One region of the Fictibacillus sp. 7GRE50 genome, then DNA from elsewhere that is predicted to be linked to it. Evidence: riboswitches for the same ligand, from Rfam matches in the RefSeq annotation. Region 1 holds a riboswitch; each other region holds the start of a gene.
What was found. Region 1 has a riboswitch for S-adenosylmethionine ahead of IHV12_RS06625 (LLM class flavin-dependent oxidoreductase). Riboswitches for the same ligand answer to the same signal wherever they lie in the genome.
Positions count from the first base shown of each region.

Region 2: another riboswitch for S-adenosylmethionine. It lies ahead of IHV12_RS09630 (PLP-dependent aspartate aminotransferase family protein); the one in region 1 lies ahead of IHV12_RS06625 (LLM class flavin-dependent oxidoreductase).
Region 3: another riboswitch for S-adenosylmethionine. It lies ahead of IHV12_RS11255 (alpha/beta hydrolase); the one in region 1 lies ahead of IHV12_RS06625 (LLM class flavin-dependent oxidoreductase).
Region 4: another riboswitch for S-adenosylmethionine. It lies ahead of IHV12_RS11785 (bifunctional homocysteine S-methyltransferase/methylenetetrahydrofolate reductase); the one in region 1 lies ahead of IHV12_RS06625 (LLM class flavin-dependent oxidoreductase).

Region 1 covers NZ_JACZDW010000001.1:1,357,979-1,362,187, reverse strand. The annotation lists gene IHV12_RS06630 (acyl-CoA dehydrogenase family protein) at 92-1,249, opposite strand; SAM riboswitch class I at 1,525-1,637, opposite strand; SAM riboswitch class I at 1,792-1,893, shown strand; gene IHV12_RS06625 (LLM class flavin-dependent oxidoreductase) at 2,011-3,402, shown strand; gene IHV12_RS06620 (MetQ/NlpA family ABC transporter substrate-binding protein) at 3,431-4,209, shown strand, end outside.
Region 2 covers NZ_JACZDW010000002.1:483,148-487,356, forward strand. The annotation lists gene IHV12_RS09625 (aliphatic sulfonate ABC transporter substrate-binding protein) at 1-561, opposite strand, end outside; gene IHV12_RS09630 (PLP-dependent aspartate aminotransferase family protein) at 720-2,510, opposite strand; SAM riboswitch class I at 2,695-2,810, opposite strand; gene IHV12_RS09635 (hypothetical protein) at 2,987-4,096, opposite strand.
Region 3 covers NZ_JACZDW010000003.1:6,501-10,709, forward strand. The annotation lists gene IHV12_RS11245 (GerAB/ArcD/ProY family transporter) at 1-213, opposite strand, end outside; gene IHV12_RS11250 (spore germination protein) at 230-1,741, opposite strand; SAM riboswitch class I at 1,900-2,017, shown strand; gene IHV12_RS11255 (alpha/beta hydrolase) at 2,132-2,932, shown strand; SAM riboswitch class I at 2,980-3,099, shown strand; gene IHV12_RS11260 (MetQ/NlpA family ABC transporter substrate-binding protein) at 3,229-4,050, shown strand.
Region 4 covers NZ_JACZDW010000003.1:102,572-106,780, forward strand. The annotation lists gene cobA (uroporphyrinogen-III C-methyltransferase) at 1-516, shown strand, start outside; gene IHV12_RS11775 (sirohydrochlorin chelatase) at 517-1,269, shown strand; gene IHV12_RS11780 (NAD(P)-binding protein) at 1,285-1,923, shown strand; SAM riboswitch class I at 1,925-2,040, shown strand; gene IHV12_RS11785 (bifunctional homocysteine S-methyltransferase/methylenetetrahydrofolate reductase) at 2,105-3,955, shown strand; gene metH (methionine synthase) at 3,948-4,209, shown strand, end outside.

The DNA.
Region 1 (4,209 bases):
AATATATTGTATCCATAATAACCTATGGTGATCTAAATCTCATCATATAAAAAAATGTTTAGTTTAACATGAACCTGTCAGTTGACTTCTTTTACTTAAGCGCTGCATCCGCTAACGAATAGACAATCGCATCATCTGTTGGTGGATTATGAAGACCGGCTCTCACATCTCGGAAATGCCGCTGAAGCGGATTTTGTACAGAAAGACTCCGAGCCCCAACGATTCTCATCGCTAGATCAACGACCTTGTTCGCACTATTTGTTACAGAATGTTTAACGGCAGCGAGTTCTGTACCTAGATTTTGACGTTGTTCAGGGTGGTTTACCCATTTTTCAGCAACGGCATGAAGGATCGTTCTTGCTTGGAATAGCTCAAGTTCTATCTTACCAATCTTTCTTCTCACCTCTGGTACGTCTGAGATAGGTCCCGATAAAGTGTTAGGGCTATACTCTGACGCAAATTCAATCGCGTAATTCCGCGCTGCTCTTGCGAGACCTAGGTACACAGCAGGCACCTGAAGATACCAGCCTTTAGGTATGAGGTTCTTCCCATCCTCTACGACTAAAAGATTTTCCTCACGTACATAAACGTCTTTCAAAAGGAGGTCATCACTTTTTGTTCCTCTCATCGAGATGCTGTCCCATGTTTCTTTTACAAAAACCCCTTTTTCACGGTGATTCACTAAGAAAAATCCTTTATGATTGGTTTCTGAGATGGTAGCTGTAATGACTGAGTAATCAAGAGCTTCTGCCATAGAAGTAAAAGCTTTACTTCCGTTAATCAGCCATCCATCTGCTTTCTTGACTGCCGTTGTTGTAGGAATACCGCCTCGAGACGGACTTCCCGTCGCACGCTCTGTTTGTGCCAAGTTAATGAGTGCTTTTTGTTCAACAACTTTCCGGCTAAGATCAGCGAACGCACTACCACTCCAATGCCGGTTTTCCGCCGCTTCTAAAAGAGTACCCAGATGCCAGCCAAGAGAAAGAGCAGTAGGAGCATCCCCCTCAGCTAAATGCTCTTGAATGGTTAAGAATTCAACTAGATTTAATCCTTTACCACCAAACTCCTTTGGAATGGTAAGAGAAAGAAAGCCAGCATCCTTCAAATCTTGAAAGTTTTCATAAGGAAAAACCCCTTCTTGATCTACAAAATTTGCACGTTTCTTAAAAATTTCTTTTAGTCCTAGAGCGGTACTAACCGCTTCTTCAAAATGATCTATCTCAGTGGCTTTTCTCAAAGGTAAGCTCATAGTTCCCTCCTAAATTTTTTATCAGTAAATGGTTTTTTGTAATTAATCTTCAGGGATAAGTTGATTGGAGTGTAAGGTGCGAGACTCCTGCGGGACAGGTGGGCAGGTGAGACACTTAAGAGTGAAACGAACGAATGTGGCTCACCGCCTGCCTCGCGGAAAGCGAGCACCTGAAACGGAAATCAACAGCTATCATCTACTTTACTTTTAATCAAAACAATAAAAGTCCTCTTTCAAAGACGAAAGAGGACGTAAATTCCATATGCTTACACGCTCTCTCATCTATCAGACATTCAAAAAAACATCTGCTGGAATTAGCACCTTTCTTTATAAAAAGCGGTTGCTGCAGGATCGTAGGACCAGTTCCTCCCCTGACTCTTGATAAGATACATTATTTAATTATTAGTCATCACTATAGAGGATAAAGCAAACCACTGTCAACTAAAAACTGATTGTTAAGAAAATTATTTTATTTCTCTAAATTCCATTGACACGTGATTTTTATTCCTGTATATTTCGTTACTAAATTGAATAATATCGATTCCTTATCGAGAGAGGTGGAGGGACTGGCCCTTTGAAGCCTCGGCAACAACTATTTTTAGGATTGTGCCAATTCCAGCAGGCGAAAGCTTGAAAGATAAGAGGAGATCTATATACGTATGTTTTATTTCGCGTATTTTTTCAACCTCTTCTCATCGCTGAAGAGGTTTTTTTATTTTCTCTTGGAGCGGGTACAAAAAAATCGGATGGAGGAAATTATTTTGGGTAAAGAAATTTTGTTAAACGCGTTTGAGATGACAAGTGCCATGCACAATTCTCATGGTCTTTGGAAGCATCCGGAGAACAAGAGACATAGAAGCTATAAAGATCTGAATTACTGGATCGACTATGCGAAGCTTTTAGAAAGAGGAAAGTTTGACGCTGTATTTTTTGCGGATGTGTTAGGGATTTATGACGTTTATAAACAAAGTAAAGCTCCTTCTATTCGTGATGGGCTTCAAGTTCCATTAAACGATCCGGCACTTCTCGTGTCGGCCATGGCAAGCGTAACAGAGAACCTGTCTTTTGCTGTGACGGTGAGCACAACCTATGAGCAGCCATTTGGCAACGCACGTCGTTTTTCTACGCTAGATCACCTAACGAATGGGCGAATCGCATGGAATGTAGTCACTTCTTACTTGCCGAACGCAGCGAGGAATTTTGGATTGCAGAATATGATCAAGCACGATGAACGGTATAACATCGCGGATGAATATCTGGATGTTTCGTATAAGCTTTGGGAGAGCAGCTGGGAAGATGGAGCAGTTGTAGAAGATGTTGAAAACAATAAATTAGTGGATCCCGGTAAGGTACATGAGATCAATCATGAGGGGCAATACTTCAGCGTTGAAGGACCTCACTTGAGCGAGCCTTCTTTCCAGCGGACACCTGTGATCTACCAAGCGGGAACGTCTGAGCGTGGACGAGACTTTGCGGCCAAGCATGCTGAATGTATTTTTGTAGGTGGTCCAACGCCAGAGAGAATTCGATTTTATGCTGACGATATCCGTAAGCTCGCTGCAAAACACGGCCGAAATCCAGAAAACATTAAGATCTTTTCTTTTTTAAACGTGGTGGTAGGAAGAACGACAGAGGAAGCCGAGGAAAAATTCAATGAGTATGCAAGTGTTTGGAGTGCCGATGCTGCAAAAGCTCAATATGGAGCAAGTGGATATGATATCGCGGAATATGAAGATTTAGATCCGGAACTTCCATTCTCGTACAATAAATCAACAGAAGGCGGACATTATAAGGCCGCTACCCTCACTACGGATGCTCCTAAACCGTTAACAGTAGGAGAGGTATTGAATCGCTTCGAGTCACCTGACAAAGGTAGTTTTATAGTCGGCAATCCAGAAGAGGTAGCGGATGGGATACAAAAGCAGTTTGAAGAGTCTGGGGTGGATGGTTTCAACCTTAATCACCTCGTAACACCAGGAGACTTAGAAGCTTTCGTGGAGCTTGTTGTACCTGTTCTTCAAGAAAGAGGACTCTATAAAAAAGAGTACAACAGTGGCACGCTTCGTGAGAAACTATTCTCACCCGGACAGCCGCTGCTGCCAAACGATCATCCTGCAGCTAGATTTAGACCGGTGCTAACGGAAAGTAAATAAATAGAGAGTGAGTGAGGAGAGAAAACATATGAAACGATTTAACATATTTCTTACAGCAGCTTTATTAATCGGCGTTTTAGCGGGATGTGGCGCTTCGGGTGAAAAAGAAAGTAAAGAGATCACGCTCGGCGCAACCGTGCCTTACAGCGACATGCTTGAAAAAGGTGTGAAGCCATACCTAGAGAAAAAAGGATACAGCGTTGAAGTGAAAGAGTTTAATGATTATGTACAACCGAACATCTCTTTAAAGAGCGGTTCGCTAGATGCAAACCTGTTTCAGCATAAAGTGTACATGGACGCTTTTTCAGAAGAGAATGATATGAAACTAGTTTCAGTTGTTACCGTACCCACTGCACCAATCGGTATCTATTCAAAAAAATTCAAGTCTATAGACGAGATCAAGCCTGGAAGTACGGTTTCACTAGCCAATGATCCTACGAATTTAGCAAGAGGACTTACTGTTTTGAGAGACAATGGACTAATTGAGATCGATTCTTCAGCAAACCCGTTAAGAGTCTCAGAAAAAGATGTGACAAAAAATCCAAAGAACTTGAAGTTCCAGCCTGTTGAAGCTGCTCAAACTCCAAGAACGCTAGACTCGGTAGATCTAGCTGCGGTAAACGGAAACTTTGCAATATCGTCGGGTCTAGATCTCAAGGATGCGCTTGTAAAAGATAAACTTCCAGAGAAGATCATCAATCGAATCGTTGTGCTAGAAAAAGATAAGAATTCACAGCTGGCAAAAGATCTTAAAGCGGCGGTAGAGTCAGACTCGTTCAAAAAAGTCATACAAAGTGATTTTGGAGA
Region 2 (4,209 bases), on a different contig from region 1:
AGCATCCACTTGCCCTTTTAATAGAGCATTCGCACCATCTGCATGTTGTAAATTTACGATTTGTACATCCTTTGCAGAAAGGCCGGCATCTGCAAGTGCTCGGAGTAGAAAGATGTGCGGGTCTGTACCAAACGTCGCCGCTATCTTTTTACCTTTCAGATCCTTTACATCTTTAATCTTTGATCCATCTGCCGCGACAAGTGCTGTCCATTCTGGCTGAGAATAGATATAGACTGACTCGATCGGAGCACCCTTGTCTTTTGCGATTAAAGCTGCGGCACCAGCTGTCGATCCAAAATCAACGCTATCTGAATTCAAAAATTCGAGCGCTTTATTACTTCCCTGACTCTGAACCCATTCCACTTCAATGCCATCTTTTTTGAATGTCTCTTCTGCCCAGCCAAACTTTTTGAGTGCTAGACTTGTTGGAGAGTAAAAGGCATAATCAAGTCTAATCTTCTCCGGCTTCTCACCTTCTTTAGCACTGCTGGAACAGCCCGCTAACACTAAAGCGCCTGCTATGCTTAAAGCCAGTGCTGCTTTTTGCCAAATCTTCATCATGTATTTCCCTCCACGTTTCTCTCTTTTTGTATGGCTATTTTTTGAGTTACTCTTGAAAGTCGTTGACTCCCGTTCCAGGAGTCTCACACCTTGCACTACAATCAACAAGCAAAGAATCATTAAAGCAAAACCTAAAAATGAATCGGCTATCTCTATTTTTAAAGTTCACACGCATACGTTGAAATGGTACCTCTTAGTCGTTGTGCTTCTTTATACGTGCATCTGTTATGCACCACATCAATACCAGCTTCTTTCGCGATTTTTGCAGCCTCTGGTGAGATGACACCTTCTTGCAGCCAGAACACTTTTGGTTGTGTGACCGCTGCTTCTTTTGCGAGCTCGATCGCTGCTTCTGGACTTCTAAATACTTGAACAACATCTATCGGAAACGGAATGGATTTTAAATCTGGATACGCTTTTTCATCAAGCACTTCGGTTTCTCTTGGATTAACAGGAACGATCTTATAGCCAAGTCGCTGCATCTTTCTAGCTAATCGATGGCTAGGTCTTGCAGGATTGGAACTGAGTCCCACGATCGCTAGCGTCTTAGGTCGTTGAATTTCCTGTCCATTCTCAACTGCTCTATAAAGTGATGATTGCAATGCCCAACGAATGACACCTTCGTCATTAATCGTGATTTCTGTTTTATCCGCTCCGATTCCTGTAGCCGTTTGTATCGCACGATCAAGATCATTCGTAAGATCTTTTACGGATTCAAGTCCGATCGACAACCGAATTAGTTCTTCTGTTACGCCTGTTGCTACTAATTCGTCTCCGCTCAGCTGTTGATGAGTGGTAGAAGCAGGGTGGATAATCAATGATTTTGCATCACCAACATTTGCAACATGTGACCATAATGTGATGTTGTTAATGACCTTACGTCCTGCATCACGCCCGCCTTTAATTCCAAAGTTTACGATCGAACCAAAACCGTTGCTTAAATATTTTTTCGCAAGCTCATGACTTCTGTGCGAAGAAAGACCAGGATATGAAACCCAATCTACTGCTGGATGTTTTTCCAGATGCTCCGCTACTTCTTGTGCGTTCTTCGCATGTTTTTCCACTCGTAGATGCAGTGTTTCTAAACCTTGTAGAAGGAGAAATGCATTGTGTGGACTTAAACAAGCTCCGAAATCTCGTAAAAGCTGAACGCGTAATTTAGTCGCGAAAGCCAATGTTCCAAAATCATTCGCGTATCTTAATCCGTTATAGCTGTTATCTGGCTCAGTGAATCCTGGGTATTTATCTGAATTCCAATTAAAGCGTCCTCCATCCACTACAACACCGCCAATTGCGGTTCCATGTCCGCCGATCCATTTTGTAGCTGAGTGGATTACGATGTCCGCTCCAAAGCTTATTGGCTTTGTGACATATGGTGTTGCAAATGTATTATCGATAATTAGAGGTACATCGTTTTCATGCGCAATATCTGCCACTGCCTCAATATCTAATACGTTAAGACTGGGGTTCCCGATCGTTTCAGCAAAAAATGCTTTCGTGTTTGGAGTAACCGCGTTTCGGAAGTTCTCTGGATCCTCTGCATCAACAAACTTTACGTTGATTCCGTATTTCGGAAGAGTAGTAGAAAATAGGTTGTAAGTACCTCCGTATAGATTCGTAGCTGCAATAATTTCGTCTCCTGCGTGTGCGATGTTTAAGATGGCAAGCGCGATAGCTGACATACCAGAAGAAGTAGCTACAGCTGCAACACCATCTTCTAGAAGTGCAACTCTTTTCTCAAAAACATCAACAGTTGGATTTCCGATTCGGCTGTAGATGTTTCCTGGCTCATCAAGCGCGAAAAGGCTTTGCGCATGGTCTGTATCAGAAAAAACATAGGAAGTAGTTTGATAGACAGGTACCGCTCGTGATCCTGTCGTTGGGTCAGGCGCTTGGCCCCCATGTAATAGCAATGTTTCAATATCGTATCCGTCAAAAGATTTTGTCATTATAATCGCTCCTTCTCATTATTCAAATAAAATCTATAGGAAAACTAGGGATAAAGATTAATGCTTTTCCCTTTTGCTATATTCAATTTTTAAAATGAAATAAGTGACTAAGTGATGTTTGTGCTTGAAGTATGATAAGGGGAAAAAGAAAAACCCCCTTCCTAAGAAGAGGGTTTTGGTCCTCCTCTTATCTTTCAGATCAAAAAAGATCTGTAGGAATTGGCACCTTTCCAAACCAAATGTGGTTTGTTGGTTGCCGGGCTTCATCGGGCCTAGTCCCTCCGCCTCTCTGGATAAGAGATATTCAAATTATGTTTAACACATTAACGTGCTGATGTTTACTTTGTTCTTGAATAGGATTATAGAGTAAGATGTTTTAGAAAGTCAACCGTTTTTTGAAAAATCATAAAAGTTATACAAATGAATGAGTGTTCAACTGTCAGCTTTGAATTAAGATTATGCCCATGCTATGCCGGTTATGCTAACTTTGTTCCACTTTTTTCATCAAACCATTGAAACTCTTCGATTTTTTTTACAAGTTCCGCTATTCGATTGGCAATGGCTTCTCTTTCTCCGTAACGAATTTTCTGTTCGGACGATAATTCATCAATCTGAAGTAGTTGCCAATGAGTTACAGTTAGATCCGTAAGTTGAATAAACTCTTCTTGTTTCACTCGACGCTTTACATCTAGATCTCCGTTAGAATAACCTTCTAAAAATCCGTCAGCTATTCTTTTCAAACGGTCTTCAAAGCGATCAAATTCATGTCGTGCATAACGCGGTGCATTAAAAAATGTTGGAAACAACGTCCGATAATTATTAAGAAAATTCCCAGCAAGCGAATCTCCGCTATATAAGATTGGTACAGGATCAATCAAACAGACAGTGCCATCTGAATGCAGCAATATATTCTCTGGAGATGTATCTTGATTAGTAAGTACAACCGTATGATCCGTAATCTCTCTATCCTCCATGCAAGCTTGTAGGTCTACTAAAGCTGATGAAGAAATGGCCCCCTCATACGTTTCTATAAATTTCTTGAAATCATCTATGTATTCATTGTTTTCTTCTTTCATAGATTCTGAAACATCTGATTGAAATTTGCCTGCAATATGTTTACCGTTCCATGAGAGATAACCAAACCCTTTTAAGCCATGATGTGCAGTATTCATCTTGCGAAAGAACTCACCAACTTCCGCTCCAATATGAAACGCTTCTACAACCGTTAGTTGATCTAGCTTGATTGCTTTTCCCGCATAAGATTCCACGGTAAACGTTCTGCCTTTTTCTACATGATAATTGAAAAAGGCAGGGCAGATTCCTGGTTTAACTTGGTTTGCTAGCTCATAGTATGCTCTAGTCGCTGCATATTCTGAGTGCATGGTTTCTTCATCAAACTCAACGTTCTTTCCATACGCCTCTGTTTTCGGAAAACGAACAACCACAGCATCTCCAGTGCGTAGCTGAACAAGATAAGCAAGATGCCAAGCCCCTTCACCTAAATACTGAACCTGAGTCGGATCTTTAAGTTCCTCTAATCCACTTTTTTGCAGTGCATAATCAATCAAGTCAAATGTCTCTTTCATAAGAAGTTCCTCTTTCTATAATTGAAAATACGTTACATGAAACATATATTCGGTATATGTCGAAAAAAATCCTTTTTTCTTAAGATTAATTGTAGGTCTGAAGTCTTATAGAG
Region 3 (4,209 bases), on a different contig from region 1:
ATCACCGTTCTCTTTTGAAAGAACACGATAGATCATCCAGATCAGTACATTAAATGAAAGACCTCCGATGATTACAGAAATCCATGCATCATGTCCTGCTGATTTAGCGATATAACGCTCAAATCCTAGAATTCCCACTCCAATCTGCATGGTTGTAACCATATAAAAAGCCATATAAGGTGATATCTGCTTGTTTTCACTGATCTGAGACATAAATACCCCTCATTTTTTAGTCCTCAATGTCATGCTTTGCTGTTGCCCGCTTTTTATTCATCCTTGCCTTATCCTGTGGTCTTAATAAAGATGGTCGGCTATTTTGCATACTGAACGGCAGTCGTACAAGAGCATCTTTTAGATCATTTGCACGAAGCGGATATAATGGTGCGATATAAGGTCTTCCTAGAGATGTTAGTTTCAGCAGATGAGAAACGATAAAAGCGAAACAGATACCAACACCTAGAACCCCTAAAAACTGGGCAAACAATAAAAAGGGAAAACGCAATAAACGAATCGTGTTACTCATCTGATAGACAGGTGTTGTAAAAGAAGCAAGAGCGGCTAAAGCAACAATTATTAACAAAACGTTACTTGTTAATCCTGCTTGTACCGCTGCCGTTCCGATAACGATACCTCCTACAATACCGATTGTTTGACCGACCTTAGAAGGCAGCCTGGCACCAGCTTCTCGAAGCAACTCGATGGAAAGTTCTAGTACGATAGCTTCCAGTATAGGTGGGAAAGGAATATCATTACGTGAAGCAACGAGTGTAGCTAATAGATTTTCCGGAATCATTTCATAATGAAACGTTAATACTGCTACATACAGAGGCGTTGATAACACGGAAAACATGACAGCCATGAGTCGAATCAATCGAAAGGCAGAAGCGAGCGTCCAATTTAGAAAATAGTCTTCGAAAGCGGAGAAAAATTCCACGATGGTTGTTGGACCCGTTAACGCATGGGGAGATCCGTCAGCCATAATCGCCACTTTTCCTTCAGATAAAACACTCGCTACCCGGTCTGGCCGTTCTGTATCAATGAGCTGTGGAAAAGGAGAGTTCTCATTGTCGGAGATCATTTGATTGATATAAGAACTATCTACAATATGATCGTACTCGATATCATTGACTCGCTGAATCGCCGTGTTCACATTTTCTTCATCCGCGATTCCGTCGATATAAATGATGGCTACTCTCGTTTTTGAGAGTTTCCCAACCCGTACTTCCTTAACTGTGAATTCAGGAATAGGAAGTCTTTTACGAATAAGGTTTAAATTTGTGTCTAGTGATTCAACAAAAGCTTCCTTTGGACCTACAACACTAAACTCAGTTTCAGGGATAGAAATCTGCCTGTTTTCGGTCGATAGACTTGGAACAAGCAATCCTTCTGGGTCCTCTTTATTCATTTGAATAAGAATAAACCCTTCTGTTACTTTGTTAGCGATGTCATGCACATCATTCGTTTTGACCATCCCATCTAACGGCAAATGCTTTTGTATGTCATCTAAGTTCTTTAATTGAATGTCTGTTATATAGGGTAATAAATCCCGATGAACAAATTCGGGATTTACAAGTGTTTTATAATAAGAGATATAAAATGTGCTGAGTGATGATTGCTTAACGGTAGAAAAGTCTGCTGAAGCTCTTAGCTTTTTCATGAGCTCTGGGAATGTCAATGTACCTTTTGTAGGATCTGTATTTGATTCTTGTTGTTTTTTCTTTTTCTTCTTAAAAAATATCATTGAAATCACCCGTTCGTTGTTACGTCATGAACTACTACATTTCTTTATCATCTCCTCGTCATTTAATAATATTCTGTTGGCAAACTTGATCATGGTTTGTTTTTTTATTGACAACAATTAGCAAGTAGCCTATGATTATCCTTAAATTAATAATGAAACTCTTATTAAGAGCAGGCGGAGGGAATTAGCCCAATGAAGCCCGGCAACCATCGGATGAACTATGTTTTGACCGAAACGGTGCTAAATCTAACAGCAGTTATTGCTGAGAGATGAGAGAACGAACGGATTGTATGTATGGAACCGTGTTCTCTAAGGGAACACGGTTTTTTTGCGTTTATCATACTGGTTAAGTGAATTTCAATAGAGAGAAAAGGAGTGGGTGATATGGTTATGTCGGATTGTATATGGTGGAAAGACAGAAAATTGGCTCACACCATTCATTTTCCTAATTGGAGTGATGCAGGTGAAAAGAAGTTTCCGCTGATCATTATTTGTCACGGTTTTACGAGTACACGAATTGGAGTAGATCGTCTGTTTGTTAAAACGGCTCAAGAACTCGTTAAACTTGGGTTTGCTGTATTGAGATTTGATTATGCTGGCTGTGGTGAAAGTGAAGGGGAATATGGAGATAATGAGTTTGCTTGTTTTATCGATCAGACGAAGGAAGTTATTTCTTTTGGTAGCAAACTACCTAACATTGATCAAAATGCAATAACGTTAATCGGACATAGTTTAGGCGGTGCGGTAGCGATTTGCACTGTAGCTGATGATGATAGGATTGGGAATGTGATCACTTGGTCTGCAGTAGGGAATCCATTTGAAGATATTAAAGAAATAGTTGGTTATAACGGAGAGCACCCCGTGATTGATCATCTAGGGTATGCGATAACCGAAGAATTTTTACTTTCGCTTCAAGCTTATTCACCGTTAGAAGACATCAAACAGTTTCGTGGTAACGCACTGTTCATCCATGGCTCGGACGATCCAGTAATATCTTCAAGATATTGCTCTCACTATTTTGAAGAATCAAGAAAGAGGAAAAATGGTAGAAGCTCAATAGTACTAATAGAAGGTGCCAATCATACGTATTCTTCAATTGTCCATTTCGATAAATTAATTTCTTCCACTTCTGAATGGTTAGTAAAGAATGTTAAAGTTTCTGTTCAGAATAATTTGAAAAAAAGTGTTTGACATTTTACAAAATTCCTGTGATAATACAAAGTAATTTGATAGGAATACTCTTATTAAGAGCAGGTGGAGGGAATTAGCCCTATGAAACCCGGCAACCATTCATGTTGAATAATAATCAATATGAAAACGGTGCTAAATCTAACAGTGGTCACACTGAGAGATGAGAGGATTATCGGAATCGTTTTTCGAGAAGCCTTCTGTCTCTGTTATGAGAACAGGAGGTTTTTTTGTACCACCTCTTAAAGAGCATCTATTATCAAAGAACTTATAGAAACTAAAGGATAGGGGATCAGATCATGAAAAGAATCATCGAAGTATTACTCGCAAGTTTCGCAGTATTTTTATTAGCGGCTTGTGGCTCATCAACAAGTGATGGAGAGAAAACAGAAAAGCTAGTAGTTGGAGCATCAAATGTACCACACGCAGAAATTTTAGAGGAAGCGAAGCCGCTTTTAGAGGATAAAGGCATTGAATTAGAAATCGTTAAGTTCCAAGACTATATCTTACCGAATAAGTCTTTATATGAAAAAGAAATTGATGCGAACTATTTTCAGCACATTCCATATCTAACACAGCAAGTGAAAGATAACCCGAAGTATAAGTTTGAAAATGCAGGAGCTGTTCACTTAGAGCCGATGGGCGTTTATTCGAAGAGACATAAGTCATTAAAGGACCTACCAGAAGGCGGGAAGGTTATCTTAAGTAATTCAATTGCTGAGCACGGGCGTATCTTGTCAATCTTTGAAGCAGAGGGACTGATCAAACTAAAAGAAGGAAAGGGCTACGAAGCTCAAATAAGCGATATTGTAGAAAATCCGAAAAACTTAGAGTTTGTGGCAGACATTGATCCAGGGCTGTTGACTAAAGCATACGAGAATGATGAAGGCGATGCGATTGTGATCAACACAAATTATGCAATCGATGCGGATTTGAACCCGAAGAAAGATTCCATCGCACTTGAAGGTTCAGATTCACCATTTGCGAATATTATCACAGTTCGTGAAGGCGACAAAGAGAAGAAATCTATCAAAACCTTGTTAGAAGTGCTTCATTCGAAAGAAATTACCGATTTTATTGATAAAGAGTATAAAGGTTCAGTGCTAGCTGTTAAAGAATAAGGATGAATGAGCTGACTAGATGGTGATATCCACTCATCTAAGCAGCTTTTTTCATTTACAGATGTTTTTAAGGCATCCGATTAACACCTTTTTTGAAAATTAAGTCTAAATAAGAAAAATTAAGTCTTACTCAGAAAAATTAGGTCGTTCTGATCATCA
Region 4 (4,209 bases), on a different contig from region 1:
TTCGTGTTTGGAAGAGGAGGAGAAGAAGCAGAAACACTTGCCAAAAGCCGCATACCGTTTGAGGTCATTCCAGGGATAACATCAGGGATTGCAGCACCCGCTTATGCGGGTATTCCTGTTACGCATCGAAACATGGCTTCAAGCTATGCGGTCGTCACAGGTCATCGTAAAAAAGGCGAAGAAGATGAACTGAAATGGGAAAGTCTAGCAAACGGTATTGATACATTAGCGATCTATATGGGAGTGGCTAACCTAGGTTATATTTGTGAACAGTTAACGAAAAATGGGAAAAGCAAAGAAACACCAGTTGCTCTCGTTCAATGGGGTTCCTTAGAAAGTCAACGAACCGTTACAGGTACACTCGATACGATTGAGGAAATTGTAATAAATGAACATATTGAGAATCCGAGTATGATCATTGTAGGTGAAGTCGTTCGTCTTCGCAGTGAACTGAAATGGTTTGAACAGCTGAACGATGAACGGAATAAGCTTGCTGAAGTAAGAGAGGCTTTATAAATGAAGGCATTGCTCTTTATCTGTCACGGTACAAGACTGGAAAAAGGACGTATGGAAGCAGAAGAATTTGTGAGACTGTGTATGGCACAAATTGATGTGCCCATTAAGGAGATTTGTTTTCTAGAGCTTAGTGAACCCTCTATCGCTCAAGGTTTTGAAACCTGTATAGAAAAAAGAGCTACAAGCATCTCTGTCATTCCTGTGTTCTTATTAAGTGCGAACCATATAAAAATAGACATACCGAAAGAGCTTCAGCAACTGCAGACTACATATCCAGAAGTTGAAGTGAATTACGGACGTCCTTTCGGTGTACATCAAGCCATTTCACATTTGTTATGGGAGAAGATCATTAAAAGCGCAGTTACGTTAAGAAAAAATTCACATATCCTTTTAGTGGGTAGAGGTAGCACCGATCTAGATGTTAAGCGCGACCTAGAAGCAATAGCATCTAACGTTCAAGATCATTATGGAATTCCTAGTATTCAAGTTTGTTTTTTAACTGGTTCAGAACCAAGTTTTGAAGAAGCACTTTGGAGTAGCAGTGAATTATATGAGCAAGTTATCGTTGTGCCTTACCTTCTATTTTCAGGACTATTAATAAATGGAATGAAACATACGATAATTCGCCATCAGCAGCAAACCACACAAAACGTAACTCTTTGCGAGACGCTTGGCTACCATCCTATTCTGAAAGACGTTTTACTCACACGAATACATGAAACACTTGCAACAAAGAAGTATGCATGTTCTTAAAAAGAGAGGAATGCTATGTATCCTATTCACATAAATTTGTCTGGTAGAACGGTTGTAGTAGCTGGCGGTGGTCTAGTAGCACATCGTAAAATTAATGATTTATTGAATGAAGAGGCAATAATTACAGTAATCAGCCCAGCAGCTGTCAAAGAAATTCAAGAATGGCATGCTGAACGAAAGCTGACTTGGATCGAAAGAGAAGTGGAACGTGCTGATTTGGAAGAAGCGTTTCTAATCATTGCTGCAACCAATAGTAAAGAGATTAATTCTTGGATTGCAGAACTAACAAGTTCGAAACAGCTAGTGAATGTTGTTGACCAACCAGACCTGGGTAACTTTATTGTTCCTAGTGTTGTAAAGAGAGGGAAACTCATTTTATCAGTTTCTACTTCTGGAGCTAGTCCAAGTTTATCTAAATCGATAAAAAAAGAGCTTCAACAAAAATACAGTGAAGACTATGAAACGTATTTAGATTTTTTATTTCAATGCAGATCGATCATTAAGAAGGAATATCCGGAAAAAAATCGAAAAGACTTATTAACAAAGCTAACAGATCGGTCCTTTTTATATAACGAAGAAAAGCAACGCACGTATAAACAGGAATTATTAAAGAAAATAGATCGCAATTTAGTAAACGAACCAATAAAAGAATAAATCCTTATCAAGAGAGGTAGAGGGAGCGGCCCTATGAAACCTCAGCAACCAGCAGCTACTAGCTGAAAAGGTGCTAATTCCTGCAAGTTCGGTTTGTTGAACTTGTAAAGATAAGAAGACCCCGACGCACAAAAAGTCTTCTTTTATAGAAGGCTTTTTATTTTTTATATAGGAGGCTGTCATGAGTTTAATCACAGACTTAAAACAAAACAAGATATTAATCGGTGATGGGGCGATGGGAACCCTTCTGTATTCGTACGGATCCGACTTTTGTTACGAAGAGTTAAATCTTTCTCAAGAAGAGCAGATCTATAATATCCATCGTGCTTATTTAGATGCAGGTGCTGATATCATTCAAACCAATACGTATGCAGCGAACTATTCAAAGCTCGAACGCTATGGGCTTCAAGATCACGTAAAAGAGATTAATAAAGCGGCTGTTCAGATCGCCAGAAAAGCTGCTCATAAAGAATATGTTGTAGGTACGATCGGTGGCATACGCGGTATAAAACCAAATAGCATTTCTCTTGATGAGATCAAGCGCAGTTTTCGCGAGCAGCTGTATTGTTTGTTGATGGAGAATGTAGATGGCATCCAATTAGAAACCTATTATGACCTAGAAGAACTAGAAACGGTTTTAAAGATTGCTAGAAAAGAAACATCACTTCCGATTATTGCTCAAGTGTCATTACAGGAGGTCGGCTTTATGCAGGACCGCACTCCCATTTCAGAAGCTTTGACCTCTTTAGAGAACATTGGTGCTGATGTTGTGGGATTAAACTGTCGTCTAGGGCCGTATCACATGCTGATGACACTTGAAGAAGTTGCATTACCAAATCAGGCAATTCTTTCAGCGTTTCCTAATGCATCGCTTCCTTCTTATACAGATGGCCGTTTTAATTATGAGGGGGACGCTGACTATTTTAAAGAATGTGCCCATTTGTTCAGGCAGCAAGGAGTTCGTCTATTAGGAGGATGCTGTGGTACGACACCTGCTCATATACATGCCTTCTCTAGTGAACTAAAAAACTTAGAACCTGTAACAGAAAAAGAAGTGAAACAAAGAAAACGAAAGATTGTCATTCAATCTGCATCAAAATCTAACTATGTACCTCTAAGTGAAGAAGTAAAGAAAAGGCAATCCATAATTGTTGAATTAGATCCACCACGTAAATTAGATACGTCACGTTTTATGGAAGGAGCAAAGGCGTTAAAAGAAGCGGGTATCGACGCACTTACCCTCGCTGATAATTCGCTTGCATCACCACGTGTTTGTAACGCTGCATTAGGGTCGATTGTCCAATCCCAACTTAATCTTCGCCCGCTCATTCATATTACGTGTCGTGATAGAAATTTAATCGGTCTTCAGTCTCATTTAATGGGGCTTCACACGCAGGGCATTCATGAAATACTCGCTGTAACGGGAGATCCTGCAAGCGTCGGAGATTTCCCAGGTGCGTCGTCTGTATATGATGTCACGTCATTTGAACTGATCAAGCTCATCAAGCAGTTTAATGAAGGGTTATCTCTATCAGGAAAAGAGCTTGGAGAAAAAACATCTTTCACGATAGGAGCTGCTTTTAACCCTAACATCCGATCCATCGATAAAGCGGTTGAGCGGTTAGAGAAGAAAATTGCATACGGTGCAGACTACTTTATCAGCCAGCCTGTATTTTCAGAGCAAAGACTTATTGAAACGTATGAGGCAACAAAACATATTGATAAACCGATCTATATTGGAATCATGCCTTTAACCTCTTCCCGCAATGCAGAGTTTCTTCATCATGAAGTTCCAGGCATCAAACTATCGAACGCTGTGCGTGACCGCATGGGTAAGTACACAGATGATCCAAAACAAGCGTGCGAAGAAGGTTTATCAATTGCGAAGTCGTTATTAGACATAGCTATGGAACTCTTTAACGGCATCTACCTGATCACACCATTTATGCGTTACGAACTAACCGTTGAATTAGCACAATATGCAAGAGCTAACTCTGCATCACTTTTATCCAGGAGGTCACAGAATGCCTAAGTCATCAATAGAAAAACAGCTAAAATCAAAGATTTTAATCATGGATGGCGCGATGGGAACGATGCTTCAAGAAGCCAATCTCACTCCAGAAGATTTTGGCGGTGAAGCGTATGACGGTTGTAATGAGTATTTAAATGTAACGGCACCCCATGTTATCGAATCCATTCATTATAAATATCTTGAGGCGGGCGCTGATATCATTGAAACGAATACATTCGGCGGCACGAATCTTGTACTGGATGAATACGAACTAG